Regions from separate parts of the Acinetobacter sp. CY81 genome, predicted to be linked through region 2. Evidence: predicted binding sites of a transcription regulator. Region 2 holds the regulator's gene; the other holds the start of a gene.
What was found. Region 2 encodes PhoB, which activates phosphate uptake and scavenging genes when phosphate is short. Its sites were predicted from a motif close to TGTCATNAANCTGTCATAA; they were not measured.
Positions count from the first base shown of each region.

Region 1: a site for PhoB is predicted at 6,444-6,462, ahead of AC5YDM_RS08725 (inorganic phosphate transporter). Genes of this name have one in related genera too.

Region 1 covers NZ_JCAKNC010000006.1:24,622-34,094, reverse strand. Annotated here, with positions in the region: gene AC5YDM_RS08745 (TonB-dependent receptor domain-containing protein) at 1-1,193, opposite strand, end outside; gene nfuA (Fe-S biogenesis protein NfuA) at 1,380-2,018, opposite strand; gene AC5YDM_RS08735 (rhomboid family intramembrane serine protease) at 2,178-2,795, shown strand; gene AC5YDM_RS08730 (hypothetical protein) at 3,084-4,628, shown strand; gene AC5YDM_RS08725 (inorganic phosphate transporter) at 4,774-6,396, opposite strand; gene metH (methionine synthase) at 6,861-9,473, shown strand, end outside.
Region 2 covers NZ_JCAKNC010000004.1:75,129-84,601, forward strand. Annotated here, with positions in the region: gene AC5YDM_RS06555 (catalase) at 1-526, shown strand, start outside; gene AC5YDM_RS06560 (ankyrin repeat domain-containing protein) at 707-1,231, shown strand; gene pncB (nicotinate phosphoribosyltransferase) at 1,347-2,555, shown strand; gene AC5YDM_RS06570 (sulfurtransferase) at 2,677-3,534, shown strand; gene asd (archaetidylserine decarboxylase) at 3,534-4,382, shown strand; gene phoR (phosphate regulon sensor histidine kinase PhoR) at 4,522-5,880, opposite strand; gene phoB (phosphate regulon transcriptional regulator PhoB) at 5,905-6,615, opposite strand; gene AC5YDM_RS06590 (TetR/AcrR family transcriptional regulator) at 6,851-7,543, opposite strand; gene AC5YDM_RS06595 (SDR family NAD(P)-dependent oxidoreductase) at 7,744-8,589, shown strand; gene AC5YDM_RS06600 (LLM class flavin-dependent oxidoreductase) at 8,685-9,473, opposite strand, start outside.

The DNA of each region.
Region 1 (9,473 bases), on a different contig from region 2:
GTATCCTCAGCGAAAAGTGACCACTGATAACGGTCCATGGTCGTAACTTTGCCCGCCATATCCGCTTTTTGGTTGGTCGTACCATCCGCAAGTTCTTCTTTTTCATAGTTTGCCCCAACCGTAACAACATGGTCACCAGCAAAATATGTACCTTGTGAATTTACTGTGAGGGTCTCAAAATCAATACCGCCTGGATTCGTCACCCCATTTACACTACGACCAGTAATCGAATTATTGCGATCCTTATCTAATTGCACATAAGAGTTGGCAACAAATTTATCGTATTTTGCCTCGTGGCTCAGCGTGAAATTATTTTTTTCTAATTCCGAATACGTTCTATTTTGCGCTTTAGTCAAACTAATGCCTGGGTTATGAATACGCTCCTGTTGAGTATTGGTATACTCTGCAATAATCGTATTATTTTTATTTGGCGTAAGAACAAATTTACCTGTGAAATTCTTTTTATTAAATTCAGGATCACTTTCACCAGTTTCAGTCGTTGTTGTTTGATAATGACTTTCGTCAATCGTTTGTAAACCTGCTGAAGCTTGAAATGAGAGTAAATCTTTAATCAATGGTGCATTAACATACAAACTTGTATTCGTAGCGTCATTGTTTACCTTATTCGATTTTCCTGCTTTGATGTATTCAGTACGAATACTTCCTGTTAATTCATCCTGATGCTTTTTAGTAATGATGTTAATTACACCGCCCATCGCATCTGAACCATAGAGCGATGAAGATGGACCTCTAATCACTTCAATTCGTTCAATTGCTTCAATCGGTGGTAAGAAATTAACCGATGCACCTTGAACACCACCATTTGTTGTCAATAAGCTCCCATCATTCATCGGCTTACCATCGATGAGAAAGAGTGTGTACGCTGATCCCATACCGCGAATCGAAATGGTTTGGTTTGTCCCACCACCTTGCACAAATACACCGGGTACATTTTTCAAAGCATCTGTAACATCGCTATACGATTTTTTTTCTAACTCTTCCTTTGAAATCACCGAAATCGTTGCAGCTGCATCCGCAATATTCTGTTCGTAACCACCTGCTGAAGTGACAACAATCGTTTTTAATTTCAAGTTCTCTTTTTCAGCCAGTATTTGTTCTTCTGCCTGCGCATTTATCACCATTAAAGACATGACTGCAAATGATAAAGACGATTGAATCCATTTCTTGTTCATACGTATTTCCGAAAACTTTAAGGAGAGAATTAGAATTTTTCGTAGCGCATTGTAACAAACACGAATTATATTGCAATTGCTTTTAATAATTATTCTCATTACTATTTATAAAATAAAATTTACTCCCAAAAAAATAGCTTCCCTTTGGAAGCTATTTTTAATCATTTGAAAATATTCAATTTAGACTTATTTGAAGTACGCACCTTCAGCTTGTGTATGATCTGTTTGATCGACAACACGCTTTAATTCAGGAATATGCTGTTGCAACGTCGTTTCAACACCTTGCTTTAAAGTTACGTCAATCGCTGAACAACCTTGGCAACCACCACCGAACTTAAGTACAGCTGTTAAACCGTGTTCTGCATCTTCAACCACTTCAACCAATGCACAGTTACCACCGTGCCCTGCCAAACCTGGATTGATCTCTGACTGAAGAATGTAAGTAATACGCTCTTCAATTGATGCATCAGGACCTACACGTGGCACTTTAGAGTTCGGAGCACGGAAAGTTAACTGACCACCAAAACGGTCTTTATTGTAATCAATTACAGCATCTAACAAATAAGGGATAGATGGCGTATCGATATATGCAGCAAATTCTGGATAATCTTGCTTGTAATCTGTTGGTACAACTTCATCAGGTGCGCTATAAGCCATGCAACACTCTGCGCGTGGTGTACCCGCATTTTCCACAAAAACACGCACAGCGATGCCCGGAGTATTTTGCTTATTGAGCAAATCAAATAAATACTCTTGTGCAGTTGGTGTAATTAATAAATTTGGAATTTCTTCAGCAACTGCAGTGCTGGTGTTCTCAGTCGACATAACAATATTTCCTCATGCTGAAGCTTCTATTTTAACTTAAGATCGGGGGTAATATTCTAAAATCAACTAAATTTGTCGGAATTATTATCAAATTACAATATATTGATAAATGAAATAGCATTATGATCAGTAAATAGTTAAAAATAGAAAAGTTTATTTATGCTTGATTTACCTTTTAATCATACAGTTAGCATCGTCATCATTACGGTGATCATCTCCTTAATCGCATTTTCAAACCAAAATGTAATGAATCGTTTGATTTTTTGGCCGCCTGCGATGCAGAAAGGCCAATATGATCGATTTATTACCCATGGCTTTATTCATGCGGACGGTACGCATTTATTATTTAACATGATCACCTTGTTCTTTTTTGGTAGCGTGATTGAAAGCTTTTATCGTCAGTATTTTTACGACTTAGGTTTTGTCCTGTTTTACTTGGGTGGTTTAATCGTTGCAATTATCCCGAGTTATTTAAAACATAAAAATGATCATCGTTGGGCAAGTCTAGGCGCTTCGGGTGCTGTATCTGCTGTGCTTTTTGCTTATATCTTGTTTGAACCTTGGAAATTGATTTTCGTCTTCTTCATTCCCGTTCCAGCCATTATTTTTGCAGTACTCTATATTGCTTATAGCATTTGGTCTGGGAAAAAAGGCAATTCAAATGTGAACCATAGTGCGCATTTGTGGGGTGCTGCCTACGGTGTGATTATGACGATTATTATTGAACCACGATTGATTCCACATTTTTTAAGTAAGCTGACTCAGCTTCCATTTTAATAAATTTTGGACAGTTTTTATTAAGTCATTTTATTTAGTTTAAACATCAAAGGGACGTTCTTCGTCCCTTTCTATATTCTGCCATTTGATCAACTTTTGCTCGGTTTTATATACTTCTTTATTCTTTTCTGAATCATAAACTGAAGTAGTAAAACACTGAATAAAACTTTCTTTTCCTCAATATACAATCCACACAATTTTGGTAGTTAATGCCACCTGAAATTCTAATTTGGCATAGATAATGTTTACATCTGTATATGAATGATGAAATATCACGAGAGTTTTTGCATGTCTCAAGCACTAGAAGGGATTCAATTCCCGATCAATTCTACCAATAATAAACCAAGTACATCCAAAACAGGACAAGCTATTCTTTCTGAAGCGCTGTCTACTGTTGACCATAAAACTTCTCAGCAAGTTTTATCTGAAAAAAACTGGCGTAAGAAATATCCAATTTACTTTAAAGCCTTGGTTGAAAATGGCATTCGAAATCAAGAAAATCCTATTGAGATTGCTCAAGCAGGCTTAAACAAAGCACATCATAGTTTTGAGTTTTATCGTGATGGTCAAAAATGTAACTTAGCAGAAATGATGAGTTTAGAAGCTCAACCACTCTATTCAGTTAAATTACAAGGTGAAAGTGAAGCAAAGCCTGAATGGTATGTGCCCTATCATGGACAAAATCTAAGAGGACAAGCGCTGTTAGATCAAATTCAAACATGGGAAGATGCTGGCATTATTGAAAGTAGTCATGCTGAAGCACTAAGAACGGTGCATGCACATCCTGAATGGTTTGACCTGTCTGATCGTACCATGGTGCTGTTTGGTGCTGCTTCCGAAGCAGGCCCTCTAACTTGGTTATCTCAATGGAAAGCCAATATTATTGCACTCGACCTGCCTAACCCACGTGTTTGGGACAAAATACTCACCACCATCAAAAAAGGTAATGCAACGCTGATTGCTCCATGTTCAGAGCAACTGGATCAAAATACCTCAATTGAAACATTAAAAGAAAAACTGGGTGCAAATTTACTGACTCAGACACCTGAAATTGCACAATGGCTAAGTAAAAAGAATCAGGCTTTAGATTTAGCTGCCATTGCCTACCTCGATGGTGAGAAACATGTCCGTGTCTCGATGGCAATGGATAGCATCATGCAATATATTAGTGAGAAAAAAACTGATACGAGCTTGATGTATATGTGCACGCCAACAGATGTGTATGCCGTTCCGGCTGAAGTAATCAATGCATCAGCAACTAAATTTAAATCCCGCTCACAGTCTGAAAAACTCATGAGTAAAGGGATTGAAATGTTGACTTTAAAACACTTCTTTAAAAAGAACTCTCATGATCTAGCCCCTTCTGATCAAGGTAATACTTACGGTATCGCAGATTGTTTAGTCGTCGAACAAGGACCTAACTACGCACTAGCAAAACGTATTCAACAGTGGCGTGCAACCCTAGCTCGTCATCAAGGTCAACGTGTCAGTATCAATATTGCACCATCGACCACTACCCATTCAGTGACTAAAAACCCTTTACTCAAAGCGGCATTTAATGGTGCAGGTATTTTTGACGTTGAAGCTTTTGAACCATCTACAACCAATGCCATTATGGCTGCACTTTGGGTACATGATTTACGTAATCCAAAGTCAATTGCAAACCCAGAGAACCCAATGCAACACCCACTGGAACTGATGATGGAAGGTGCTAATCATGGTGGTTTATGGCGTGTTGCCTATTTAGCACGTACGGCATTACCGTTCGCTGCATTGTATGGTTTTGCAGAAGAGAAACTCCCTAAAAGCTTAATGAAAAGATTGAAGAAATGAAGAGTCAGTTAGATTTTGACTTAAGAATATTTTCAAAGCCTTACAGTTTTTAACCGAACTTTTGGATTGAAAAATAAGGCTCTTGAAAATAAAAAACACCCAATAAAAAAGCTGCCCTGAGGCAGCTTTTTTTGATCTATCAAACTTAGAATACTTTTAAGAATAACCAGAACAATGCACCTGATAAACAGATCGTTGCAGGCAAAGTAAAGATCCAAGCTGAAAGAATGGTACGAACCATCTGGAAGTTCAAACCTGATTTATTGGCAACCATCGTACCCGCTACCGCAGAGTTAAGTACGTGTGTAGTTGATACTGGCATACCAAAACCATCAGCAGCAGCAATTGTAGACATCGCAACAAGCTCAGCAGACATACCTTGACCATAAGTCATATGTTGCTTACCAATACGCTCACCTACAGTCACAACAATACGTTTCCAACCCACCATTGTTCCAAGACCGAGTGCAAGTGCTACAGCTACTTTCACCCAAGTTGGAATGTATTGTAGGAATGAATCCATGTTGTCACGGTAATCATCAACTGCTTTCGCTTGAGTTTCGTTCATTGCTGGTAAAGCTTCAGCTTTATCAAGACGCTTAAATGCTGTTGCACTTAAGTACATGTCGTTACGCAAAGAAGAAACTTCAGCTTCAGGAACATCTTTCAAAGAACCATATTGACCTACACGCTCACCTAAGTGATCAGTCATACTTGCCAACGCAGGTACAACCGCTGGTGTTAATTCTTTAGTTTGGATGTACGTCGTTAACACGTCACGCGCTTCAGTATCTGGCACATCTGCATGATTTGCATAAATCACTTGAGCAGTTTGTGAAGATAATTCACTGAACGATTGAATGTGTTGTTGATCTAAATTCTTGTTCAAAGAATAAGCCAATGGTACACAACCGATCAGGATAAGCATGATCAAGCCCATGCCTTTTTGACCATCGTTTGAACCATGTGCAAAGCTTACGCCAGTACATGTAAAGATCAAAAGTGCACGAATTAGCGGTGGTGGTGGCTTATTACCTTCAGGTGGTTGGAATAATTCCACTTGTTTTTTGAAGATTTTTTTAACCAATAAGAACAACACAGCTGCAAATGCAAAACCGATTAATGGTGAGAATAAAAGCGCTTTACCCACTTTCATTACTTGTTCCATATCTACGCCTGATGCACCACTGCTCGCGTTTAGAATGTAGTTCATGATACCTACACCCAAAATCGAACCGATCAATGTATGCGAGCTAGACGCAGGAATACCAAAGTACCACGTTCCTAAGTTCCAAGTAATTGCCGCGATCAGCATGGCAAAAACCATTGCGAAACCTGCTCCAGAACCGACATTCATGATCAGTTCTACAGGAAGTAAAGCAATAATACCGTAAGCAACTGCACCACTGGCAACCATTACGCCAAGGAAGTTACAGAAACCACACCACATCACCGCAACAGGCGCTGACAAAGCATTGGTATAAATTACGGTTGCAACCGCATTGGCTGTGTCATGGAAACCATTCACAAACTCAAAACCCAATGCAATGAACAATGCTGTTGCAAGCAAAATCACTGAGTAAAGGCTTAATGCAGGTACATGAGATAAATCAGCCACCAATTGGAAGCCAATATAAATAAGAGTGGAAATAATCAGTGTTAAGAACACCGGCATAAAAAACTTCGGTGTCGGCACGTGAACATTGGTCGACGAAACTTGCGCCGATTGTTGTGCTGAATCTGAAACTGGAGATTGATTAGAATTCATGCAAGCAAGTAAAGAGGATAAGAATATCCCCTTATTGTTCAATTTAATTATTACAATTATATGACAAACAGGTGTCATATAAAGCATCTAAATGACACTTTATTGTTGTAAAAATAATATTTTTGAAAATTTTAAATCAAATAAATATATTAATTTCAATATCTTAAACAATATCACCCTTCAAAAACCAGAGACAAATGCTGACCAAATAAGATGAAATAAATATGTAATATTTTTCATCAAATTTTCGATTTCTAATCAGAGCATTATTCTGCAATGCAAATATGACAAAGATATGAACAAAAACAAAAATTTAAATTAAATTTATCATTTTTATACAAAGCGAGTGATTTTCACACACTTTCATGGCTTTAGATGCCGATGCGTACTGAATTATCAAAAAATGTACTTTAGATCTGCTAAAATGTTGCACCTAATTAAGTCCAACATAGTGAGCGTCATTGATGTCTACCCTCGCCACCTTAAAAGAGCTTCTATCCCAACGCATTCTGATTATAGACGGCGCTATGGGTACCATGATCCAACGCCATAAATTAGAAGAAGCCGATTACCGTGGTGAGCGTTTTGCAGACTGGGCATCTGACCTAAAAGGCAACAATGACCTTTTGGTATTAACGCAACCACATATTATTCAAGGCATCCACGAAGCTTACCTAGAAGCTGGTGCTGACATTATTGAAACCAACAGCTTTAACGGCACACGCATTTCGATGTCAGATTATCACATGGAAGATTTGGTTCCAGAGATTAACCGTGAAGCTGCACGTATTGCCAAAGAAGCATGTAAAAAATATTCAACACCTGAAAAACCACGTTTTGTAGCAGGTGTACTTGGGCCGACATCACGTACTTGCTCAATTTCACCGAAAGTAAACGACCCCGCATTTCGTAACATCACTTTTGATGCCTTAAAAATCGATTATATCGAAGCGACGAAAGCTTTGATTGAAGGTGGTGCAGACATCATCCTCATCGAAACTGTATTTGATACTTTAAATGCCAAAGCTGCAATTTTTGCAGTGAAAGAAGTGTTTAAAGAACAAGGTTATGAATTACCGATCATGATCTCAGGTACGATCACTGATGCTTCAGGTCGTACATTAACAGGTCAAACCGCAGAAGCATTCTGGAACTCGGTGCGTCACGCAGATCCAATCTCGATTGGTTTTAACTGTGCCTTAGGTGCAGATGCGATGCGTCCACACGTCAAAACCGTATCTGATATTGCAGATACTTTTGTTTCAGCACACCCAAATGCAGGCTTGCCAAATGCCTTTGGTGGTTATGATGAAACACCTGCTGAAACGGCTGCATTTATCCAAGAATTTGCTGAAAGCGGTCTGATTAACATCACGGGTGGTTGTTGTGGTACAACACCAGACCATATTCGTGCCATTGCCAATGCTGTTGCAGGCATTTCACCTCGTCAAGTTCCTGAAACCAAACCTGCATGTCGTTTAAGTGGTTTAGAGCCATTTAACATCACTCAAGATTCGTTATTTGTGAACGTGGGTGAACGTACCAACGTGACAGGTTCTAAAAAGTTCCTTCGTTTAATCCGTGAAGAAAACTTTGCCGAAGCACTTGATGTGGCATTACAGCAAGTAGTTGCAGGCGCACAGGTGATCGACATCAACATGGATGAAGGGATGCTCGATTCGCAAGGTGCGATGGTGCATTTCTTAAATCTGATTGCATCTGAGCCTGATATTTCACGTGTGCCGATCATGATTGACTCATCGAAATGGGAAATCATTGAAGCAGGATTGAAATGCGTACAAGGTAAAGCGATTGTTAACTCGATTTCCTTAAAAGAAGGTTATGACGAGTTTGTCGAAAAAGCACGTTTATGCCGTCAATATGGTGCTGCTGTGATCGTGATGGCATTTGATGAAAATGGTCAGGCGGATACTGCTGCACGTAAAAAAGAAATCTGTAAGCGTTCTTATGATGTTTTAGTCAATGATGTTGGCTTCCCTGCTGAAGATATTATCTTTGACCCGAACGTGTTTGCAGTCGCAACAGGGATTGAAGAACACAATAACTATGCTGTTGATTTTATTGAAGCAACAGGTTGGATTAAACAGAATTTACCACATGCGATGATTTCAGGCGGTGTGTCTAACGTATCGTTCTCTTTCCGTGGTAACGAGCCTGTACGTGAAGCGATTCACTCGGTGTTCTTGTACCATGCCATCAAACAAGGCATGACCATGGGGATTGTAAACGCTGGTCAAATGGCGATTTACGATGACATCGATAAAGAATTAAAAGCTGCGGTTGAAGATGTGGTTCTGAACCAAAACCAAGGCGAAAGCGGCCAAGAAGCAACAGAAAAATTGCTTGATGTGGCTGAGCAATACCGTGGTCAAGGCGCTGCACAAAAGAATGTTGAAGATTTAGAATGGCGTAAACTGCCTGTCGAAAAGCGCCTTGAACATGCGCTTGTAAAAGGCATCACAGCATTTATTGATGAAGATACCGAAGAAGCTCGCTTAAAAGCCAAACGTCCACTTGATGTAATCGAAGGGCCTTTGATGGATGGCATGAACGTGGTGGGCGATTTGTTTGGCTCGGGCAAAATGTTCTTACCACAAGTGGTGAAATCTGCTCGTGTGATGAAACAAGCTGTAGCGTGGTTGAACCCGTACATCGAAGCTGAAAAAACAGGTGCGCAGTCTAAAGGTAAAGTGTTGATGGCGACCGTAAAAGGCGACGTACACGATATTGGTAAGAACATTGTAGGGGTAGTTTTAGGTTGTAACGGTTATGACATCGTTGACCTTGGCGTAATGGTCCCTGCTGAAAAAATCTTACAAACTGCAATTGATGAGAAAGTCGACATCATTGGTTTATCAGGTTTAATCACACCGTCTTTGGATGAAATGGTTTTTGTTGCCAAAGAAATGCAACGTAAAGGTTTTAACATTCCACTGATGATTGGTGGTGCAACCACATCTAAAGCTCATACAGCTGTGAAAATTGACCCACAATATTCAAATGATGCAGTGATTTACGTAGCTGATGCTTCTCGTGCTGTAGGTGTAGCAACTACA
Region 2 (9,473 bases):
TAACTTAGTGCCAGGTATCGAACCATCTGAAGACCGTTTATTACAAGGTCGTGTGTTCTCTTACTCTGATACGCAAATGTATCGTTTAGGTGCGAACCATCAGCAACTTCCTGTAAACCGTCCGGTTGTTAAAGTAAATACTAACAACCAAGAAGGTTTCATGAACATGTCTGAAACTGATTCTAACGTGAACTATGAACCAAGCCGTCAAGAGCCTAAAGCTGCTACAGCAAAAGCTAAAGCAGTAGCAACTCCGCTGGATGGTAAAGTGCTTCAACAAGCCATTAAGAAAGAACAACCGTTTAAACAAGCGGGTGAGTTATATCGTTCTTATTCAGCTCAAGAAAAAACTGACTTGATTCGTAACTTAGGTGGCGATTTAGGTGCAGTGAAAGATGCTGAAACGAAAAACATCATGCTTTCTTACTTCTACAAAGCGGATGCTGATTACGGTACACGTTTGACTCAAGCTGCTAAAGGTAACTTAGCAACAGTTAAAGCGAAAGCAGCACAATTGAAAGACTAATTCCGATTAGTTAATCAGATTGGCGACTAGGGTCTTGGAGGTCGCCTCAAAAAAGTCCTGTAAAACTCAATTCCTTTCCTGCAACCCTAGGGGAGTTTTACAGGCATTCTTGTGCTTTATCTTTCATCCAGTTGATACATGAAGCACAGTCCAAATTATCGATTTTTTTTGGAGTTCATCATGAAAGCTATGCATAAAATGATTTTAGTCAGTATTTTGAGTTTTGGTTCTGCATTCGCAATGGCTAACCCGACTCAAAATATCTCCTCTGCTAAAGTGAATGTAAATGATCAGATGACCTCACAACAAGAATTGATTGATCTCTTTATTGCAGCAGCTAAGACGGGTAATCAAGAGGTGATCACAGAGTTTCTGAAGCATGGTTTCCCAGTCGATGTGCGAAATCGTGCAGGCTATACCGCATTAATGATGGCAGCCTACTATGGTCATCAAGAGGTTGTAACGACACTTTTGGCGAAAGGTGCTGATCGTTGTGCACGAGACCATAAAGGTAATACAGCCCTAATGGGTGCGATCTTTAAACTAGAATGGTCGATTGCGAAACAATTGCGCCAAGTTGATTGTGATGCCAACGCCGCAAAAACAGGTCAAAAGACCACAGCTGAATTTGCCAAAATTATTGGGCAAGAAGAAAAGTTAAAGCAGATGACCGAAGCTTATTCACAAAAAATTGAAACTCAGTAATGATTATAAAGTTTCAGTAATTAGTCGAATAGTTGCCCGCAATTACGGAAACATAGGTTTGCAACAGTGAAAAATGTGCTTTAATGCAATAAGTTGCTAAAAACCGAAAAACAATATGTCTGCCATTATTCATTCTTTACTTGATACTGATCTGTACAAATTTACGATGTTGCAGGTGGTATTACACAAGTTTCCACAAACGGACAGTGTGTACCAATTTCGTTGCCGTAATTTGGATGATACTGCTTATCCTCTCGTTGATATTTTAGACGACCTTAATGAACAACTCGATTATCTTTGTCAGTTGAATTTTAAAGCTGATGAGTTGGAGTATCTCCGAAGCCTACGTTTTATCAAAAGTGACTTTGTTGATTATCTTGAATTATTTCAATTGAAACGTCGCTTTATTAAAGCCAGCATTGATGAGCAGGGCCGTTTAGATATTCGAATTGAAGGACCGATGGTTCAAGCCATGATGTTTGAAATCTTTGTCCTTGCAATTGTGAATGAGCTGTATTTCCGCCGTATCGGTAGTGATGAAGTGATGGCAGAAGGCGAACGTCGTCTACTGGCAAAAGTTGAGTTATTGAAACAGTATCAAGCTGAACAGAAACCGAATGATCCGCCATTTCTAGTGTCCGACTTTGGCACACGTCGTCGTTATAGCTTTGAATGGCAAAAGCATGTAGTTGAAGAGTTTCACAAAGCAGCACCGCATATTTTCCGTGGTACGAGTAATGTATTGTTAGCCAAAGACCTCGGTATTACCCCAATTGGTACAATGGCGCATGAATTTCTGCAAGCCTTCCAAGCATTAGACGTCCGTTTACGTGATTTCCAAAAGTCTGCGCTTGAGACTTGGGTGCAAGAATACCGTGGAGATCTAGGCATTGCTTTGACAGATGTCGTTGGAATGGATGCTTTCTTACGTGACTTCGATTTGTACTTCGCCAAACTATTTGATGGTTTACGTCATGACAGTGGTGACCCGTATGAATGGGGTGATAAAGCCTATGCACATTATAAAAAATTAAAAATTGACTCTAAAACTAAAATGTTAACGTTTAGTGATGGTTTGAATTTAGAAAAAGCATGGTCACTCCATAATTACTTCAAAGATCGCTTCCAAGTCAGCTTTGGTATTGGTACGAATTTGACCAATGATATGGGGCAAACAGCGCTCAATATTGTACTGAAATTGGTAGAATGTAATGGTCAGTCGGTGGCGAAACTATCAGACAGTCCAGGAAAAACCATGACGGACAATGACACCTTCTTGGCATATTTACGTCAGGTGTTTGAAATTCAAGAACCTGCTACATAACATCCATACGATCTCTATGCTATATCTGATTTTTTGCTAAAAGCATGCAAAAAATCAGAATAATAGTGAAAAAATCTTGTGCTAAGATCGATTCTAATCAGTGCAAAATAATTCAATAATTATGTCTAATTCCCAGTCAAAATCTCCGTTTAACTTAGGTTTGCTCATTGAAGCAGAAGAATTGGTTCCACATTTAGGGCATGAAAAGTTACGTATCGTCGATTTAACGCGTGCTTCAGTCTATGAACAATTACATATTCCACATGCGCTTCATGTTTTACCTAAGCAATTGGTTCGACAGGAAGAATTAGCGTCAGGTTTATTGCCTGATGAAGCGGGATTGAAAGCTTTGGTTGAATATTTGAATATTTCTCCTGATCACCATGTTGTAGCTTATGATGATGAAGGCGGAGCATGGGCAGGTCGGTTAATTTGGAATCTACATTGTCTTGGTTTTTACAACGCTAGTTTATTGAATGGCGGAATTCATGCATGGTTAGGTGTAAATCTACCCACTTCAGTAGATGAAGAAAAATTTGAAAAAGTATCGTCATTATTTCCTGTCGAAATCCAAAATATTGAACAACCTCGAATAGAATATGATGAACTGTTGAGTAAAGTTAGTCAGGATAATGTGCAAGTCTGGGACTGTAGAACGGCTGAAGAGTATACAGGACAACGCTTGGCGGCACGCAGAGGAGGGCATATTCCTTCTGCACGACATTTTGAATGGAGTACTGCCCTAAACCGTCAAAATCATTTAAAATTGCATCCCCTAGAACGCACTCAACAACGTTTAGAACAATTGGGCTTTAAATTCGACCAACCTGTGGTGGTGTATTGTCAATCGCATCATCGTTCAGGCTTAGCATATATTATTGGTCGACTACTCGGTTGGGATATCCAAGCTTATGATGGTGCGTGGAGCGAATGGGGCAACCGCCTCGACAGTCCAATCATTACTGGAGAATCACCTTAGTGAGTCTGACAAATTTAAAGAAAAAAATATTCATTAAAGCGCAAAGTATTGTTCCGCAACAAAAACTGAGCCGTGTGGTGGGTAAGGTTGCAGCCAGTGAAAATCCGATTTTAAAAAATATTGTGATTCAAGCATTTAAAAAGCAATATGGCATTGATATGTCGATTGCTGAGCAAAGTAATGCGCTGAAATTCAAATCATTTAATGAGTTCTTTACTCGATCTTTAAAAGAAGGCGTACGTGCCGTAGACAGCAATACAAATAGTATTGTGTCCCCTGCCGATGGTGCAATTTCACAGTTAGGTAAAATTAACGAAGGTGATATTTTCCAAGCCAAGGGTCAGTCATTTTCAGTGGATAAATTGATTGGTGATCCTCAGTTGGCTGCACCATTTAAAGATGGTGAGTTTGCTACAGTATATTTATCACCGAAAGACTATCACCGTGTGCATATGCCATTTGCAGGCACATTGACGGAAACCTTGTATATTCCAGGTGAATTGTTCTCTGTGAATCAAACTACCGCGGAAAATATTCCAGGTTTATTCGCACGTAATGAGCGTATGGTGTGTTTATTTGATACAGAACTTGGTCGTATGGCTGTGGTTCTCGTGGGTGCGATGATCGTTGCTGGTATTGAAACTGTTGCGACAGGTAAAGTAAAACCTACGGGTCGTTTAGAACTGAATCATCATGAAATGAAGCTTGAAAAGGGTGATGAGTTAGGTCGTTTCTATTTAGGCTCGACTGCTGTGATTTTATTTGAACAAGATAAAATAAAGTGGGACGAAGCATTTAAAGCGAATTCGGTAGTTGTGATGGGTGAGGCTTTAGGTCAAACCATTTAACATTCGATTTTTAGTCTAGTTTTTCCATGATGGGAAAAACCAAGTCAAGAATCATAAATAAAAAGCGCCTAGAGGCGCTTTTTATTTATGATGATATTGAAGGTAAATCATTTTAGAGTTGTGACAGACTTTAGATGACTCAGTGCATACGATATAAACGTTCTTTGGGGAACACAGCTATGAACGTTGAACCTTGATTCTCTTTAGAGTCAACTTCAATATGTGCGCCGTGTTGCATCAAAACATGCTTCACAATCGCCAGCCCTAAACCTGTACCACCAGTTTGACGACTTCGTGCACTATCGACTCGATAAAAACGCTCAGTTAAACGAGGTAAATGTTTAGGATCAATCCCGATACCTGTATCTTGAACTGAGAAATAGCCATTTTCACCATCATCATGCCAACCAATCGTGATCGTTCCACCCTTAGGCGTGTACTTAATCGCATTGGTAATCAAGTTGCTAAAGGCACTTGCAAGTTCCATCTCTGAACCGATCAAGTCACAATGACTATCAATATCCAAATTCAATGTATGCCCATAATCAATGTTATAGGCTTGCGCATCATCAAAGAGATGATTCATTAAACTTGGCATTTCAATGATCTGGTTTTTCGCAATCTGTTTTTCATTTTCTAAACGAGATAGCAATAACAAATCATTGACCAAGGCATTCATACGTTTTGTTTGAGATTGCATCTGATCAAAGGCACGTTTCCATCTTGGATTGATGTCTTCTTGATCGGTAAATGTTTCGATATAACCACTCAACACAGTCAGCGGTGTACGTAACTCATGCGAAATGTTATCGACGAAATCCGATCGCATTTGCTCAAGATTACGCATCCGAGTAATGTCATGTGCGACCAATAAACGACTTTGTTGCCCAAAACGAGTTAATTTAATTTGAGCGTATTTATTGTCATCATGCGCTAATTTAACTTTGATGCCGTCAGGTGCATGATCGATATTATTAAAATACTCAACAAAATCGGGTTGGCGAATAATCGAGAGTAAATTACGCCCTCGGTCTGTAGGTTGAATCCCAAAAAGATATTCTGCTGCGGGATTCCACCATTCGATTTGTTGAGAGTCATCGGTCAAAATAATCGCTTCAGACAAAGCAACCAATGAAGATTGTGTACGGTCAATCAAACCGACCATTTCAGATTGTACGATTCGCTCTTGGCGTTGAGCGCGATATACATTGAATAGTAATGCACCCCAAATCCCATTTAAATTGGGTGGCACATCATAAGGACGATTGGCGATCCAATCATTCACTAAAATCAGGGAACGAAGCTGTAAACCAAAAAAGGCAGCAAAAGCCAGTCCTATACAGATCCAGAAGTATCCTATTCCTAAACCAATAAATCCACCAATAACGATGAAAAATGCCAACAAGCGAAGATCTTGTTTAGCGAATGTCCATAAACTACTGTAGCGAAATTTCTGATGATCTTTCGCTAAAGTGGGGACGGGGTAGGGTTCGTACATAAAATTTGATTAACCTAGTGAACACTAGCCTATTGCGACGTCTGCTCGAGTAGAAAAACGATAACCTGTACCACGAACAGTTTGAACATAACGATCTGCGCCATAAGGTTCTAAAACCTTACGTAAGCGACGAATGTGAACATCAATGGTACGGTCTTCAATATATACGTTGCCACCCCATACTTGGTCAAGTAATTGTGCACGTGTATAGGCACGTTCAGGATGCGTCATGAAGAATGCCAATAGGCGGTACTCCGTTGGACCCATTTCTAAAATATTTTGATTAAAGCTCACACGCTGGCTGACAGGATCTAAAATTAAGCCATTTGCATCAATGGTTTTTTCACCGCTCAATGCATTAGCACGACGTAAAACCGCTTTAATACGCGAAACCAATTCACGGGTTGAAAAAGGCTTAGTCATGTAGTCATCTGCACCAGCATCAAGACCTTGGACTTTATGATCTTCTTCACCACGAGCAGTTAGCATGATGACTGGAATTTCAGAGAGCGACTCATCGCGCTTTAAGCGACGGCATAAGTCCACACCGCTCACACCACCAGGAAGCATCCAATCTAGTAATACCAAGGAAGGACGTTGATCCACAATCATCTGATGCGCTTGTTTGGCATCTTCGGCTTCTAAACATTGGAAGCCTGCCATATCTAAAGAAGTATGGATCATTTCACGAATGGGAAGTTCGTCATCGACGATTAAAATGTAGTCATCTTTCACAACGCAATATCCTTAGGTGAACGGTATGACCGTTTATATTTATGACAGGCTTATTACAAAGATTAATTATGACAGTATCATTGCAAAACGGGTGAGCAAGGGCGATTTAGCAATGTTTTGTGACAAAAATATAAAAGTACGATCTAAATTGATCATAAATTTGTCATAAATATTTCCGTTTAAATACTGTGTCTTAAAAATATCTATATGAATTTATTATATTTAATCTCTATTTTTACTCTTTTTGATTGGATATTTCATGAATTAAAGCATTGAAGACGACACGGCATGCTTTCACAACATCTTCTCGTGGTGACTTAAATCCACTCATGACCCAACGCACTGCAATTTGAGTCACATAGCCATTTAACCCTGTTGCGATAAGTGAAATCTCTTTTTCGTTTAAGCTGATATGCGGCATCATCAATGTGACAAATGCGTGAATCATACGATCAAAGCGCGCCATAGTTTCTTGAATCGTGGCGTGATTATGCAGTTCTTGAACCAACATAGCGTCGATATAAATGATACGCGCGGTACGAGGATCATCTTGAAGCATCGCAAAAAAACCATTTAACCCTGCATCAATCATTCGTATCGGATCAGGTGAACCTTGCATGACAGATTGCATTAGAGTCTGCTGCATTTTTTCAATCAGTTGTAAGAAAATAGTTTGAAAGAGGTTCTCACTTTTCTTAAAAGATTCGTAAAAATAACGTTCAGTCAGTTTGGCTTCATTACAAATATCTTTAACAGTAACCGAAAAGAATCCATGTGTACCATAAGCTTCAATACCAGCCTCGATTAATTTTTCACGACGAGCTTGTTTACGCTCAGTGAGGGACATGCCTTTAAATTGACGTTCTTTCACCACTTTTTTTTCTGGTACTGATTCTAATGCAGTTTGCTTTTCTAAATATTCGGTCATAAAAATGATGATCTAGTTCGTGTCGTAGTTTTGGATATCTTAGCAACTAATACCGACTAAGCCTATGTGTTAAATATTCGCATTTTTACCAATATAAATGACCTTGAGTGATATTGACAATATTTATTGTCAAATTTATAGTGATTTGTGAGCGGCACACAAATAAAGATGTTGTGCATAAAAATGGATAAGGAAACACAATGAAAAATTTTAAAAATAAAGTGGCTGCGATTACAGGTGCGGGTTCTGGTATGGGACAACAGCTTGCAGTGTTATTGGCAAAGGCTGGATGTCATTTATCAATTAGTGATGTGAATGAAAAAGGTTTGGCAGAAACCGTTGAGTTGGTAAAACCTTATAATGTCAGAGTCACTTCGAAAAAAGTGAACGTGGCGAAGCTTGAAGAAGTTAGAGCTTGGGCAGCAGATACGGTGCAAAATCATGGTTCGGTAAACATGATTTTTAATAACGCAGGTGTGGCTTTAGGCTCAACAGTAGAAGGTGCAAATTATGAAGATCTTGAGTGGATCATGGGCATCAACTACTGGGGCGTAGTGTATGGAACGAAAGAGTTTCTTCCATACATTAAAAAATCAGGTGAAGGACATATCATTAACACTTCAAGTCTGTTTGGTTTAACAGCACAGCCAACGCAATCTGCTTATAACTCATCTAAATTTGCAGTTCGTGGTTTTACGGAGTCTTTACGTCAGGAATTGGATATCGAAAACTGTGGCGTAAGCGCTTTATGTGTACACCCAGGTGGTATTCGTACCAATATCGCAAATGATGCACGTATGAATGACAGCTTGAAATCTCTAGGCATGAATCCAGAGAAATCTGCAAAGGCATTTAATAAATTACTGCGTATGCCTGCTGAAGATGCATCTCAACAAATTTTAGATGCAGTATTGAAAAATAAACGTCGTTTATTGATTGGTAACGATGCGAAGGCAATTGATTTGATGCAGCGTATTTTGCCGACGGGATACCAAAAAGTGACGGCATTGGCGACTAAATTGAGTAAACGTTTAGAGCCAAAGTAATCCATTGTTATGATTCATAGAAACCCGCATTAAGCGGGTTTTTTTGTGCAGATATGCCATTTGATTTTACTTCTAATTTAAATGAGAAAATGACATCAAGATACTTGAGCCGTATTCTGTTTATTCAAAACATATTGATTCTCAGGGTGCTTTAAACCTAAGTTTTCACGTAAGGTCGTGCCTTCATATTCGGTACGAAACAGTCCGCGACGTTGTAGTTCAGGGACGATGAGTTCGACAAAATCATCTAAGCCCGCAGGGGTGGATGGAGGTAAGACATTAAATCCATCGGCTGCTTCATTTTCAAACCATGTCTGTAACTGATCTACCACGTGTTCTGCTGTACCAATCAAAGTCCAATGTCCCCGTGCTGATGCAATATATTCATAGAGTTGGCGAATAGAAAATTGATGTTTACGTGCAATATCAATCATCATTTGTTGACGACTTGAAAAATTAATCTCTTTTTCATTGAGTTCAGGAAATGGTGCATCGAGATCATACTGTGACAAATCCACCGCACCTGCCAAGCCTGACAATAAACCTAGACCGACATCAGGGTGAATCAAGCTATTGAGTAATTCATATTTTTCTTGTGCTTCTTGCTCAGTTTGAGCAACAAAAATGGACACACCCGGCATAATTTTGATGTCATCCGCATGACGACCATATTTTGTTAAACGACTTTTTACATCACGATAAAAGGCTTGAGCATCTGCTAAATCTTGTTGTGCTGTGAAAATGACTTCAGCATATTTTGCTGCTAATTCACGACCATCTTCAGATTGCCCAGCTTGTACAATGACAGGATAACCTTGGGGTGGACGAGGTACATTCAAAGCCCCTTGAACTTTAAAATATTGACCTTGATGCAAAGGCTCATG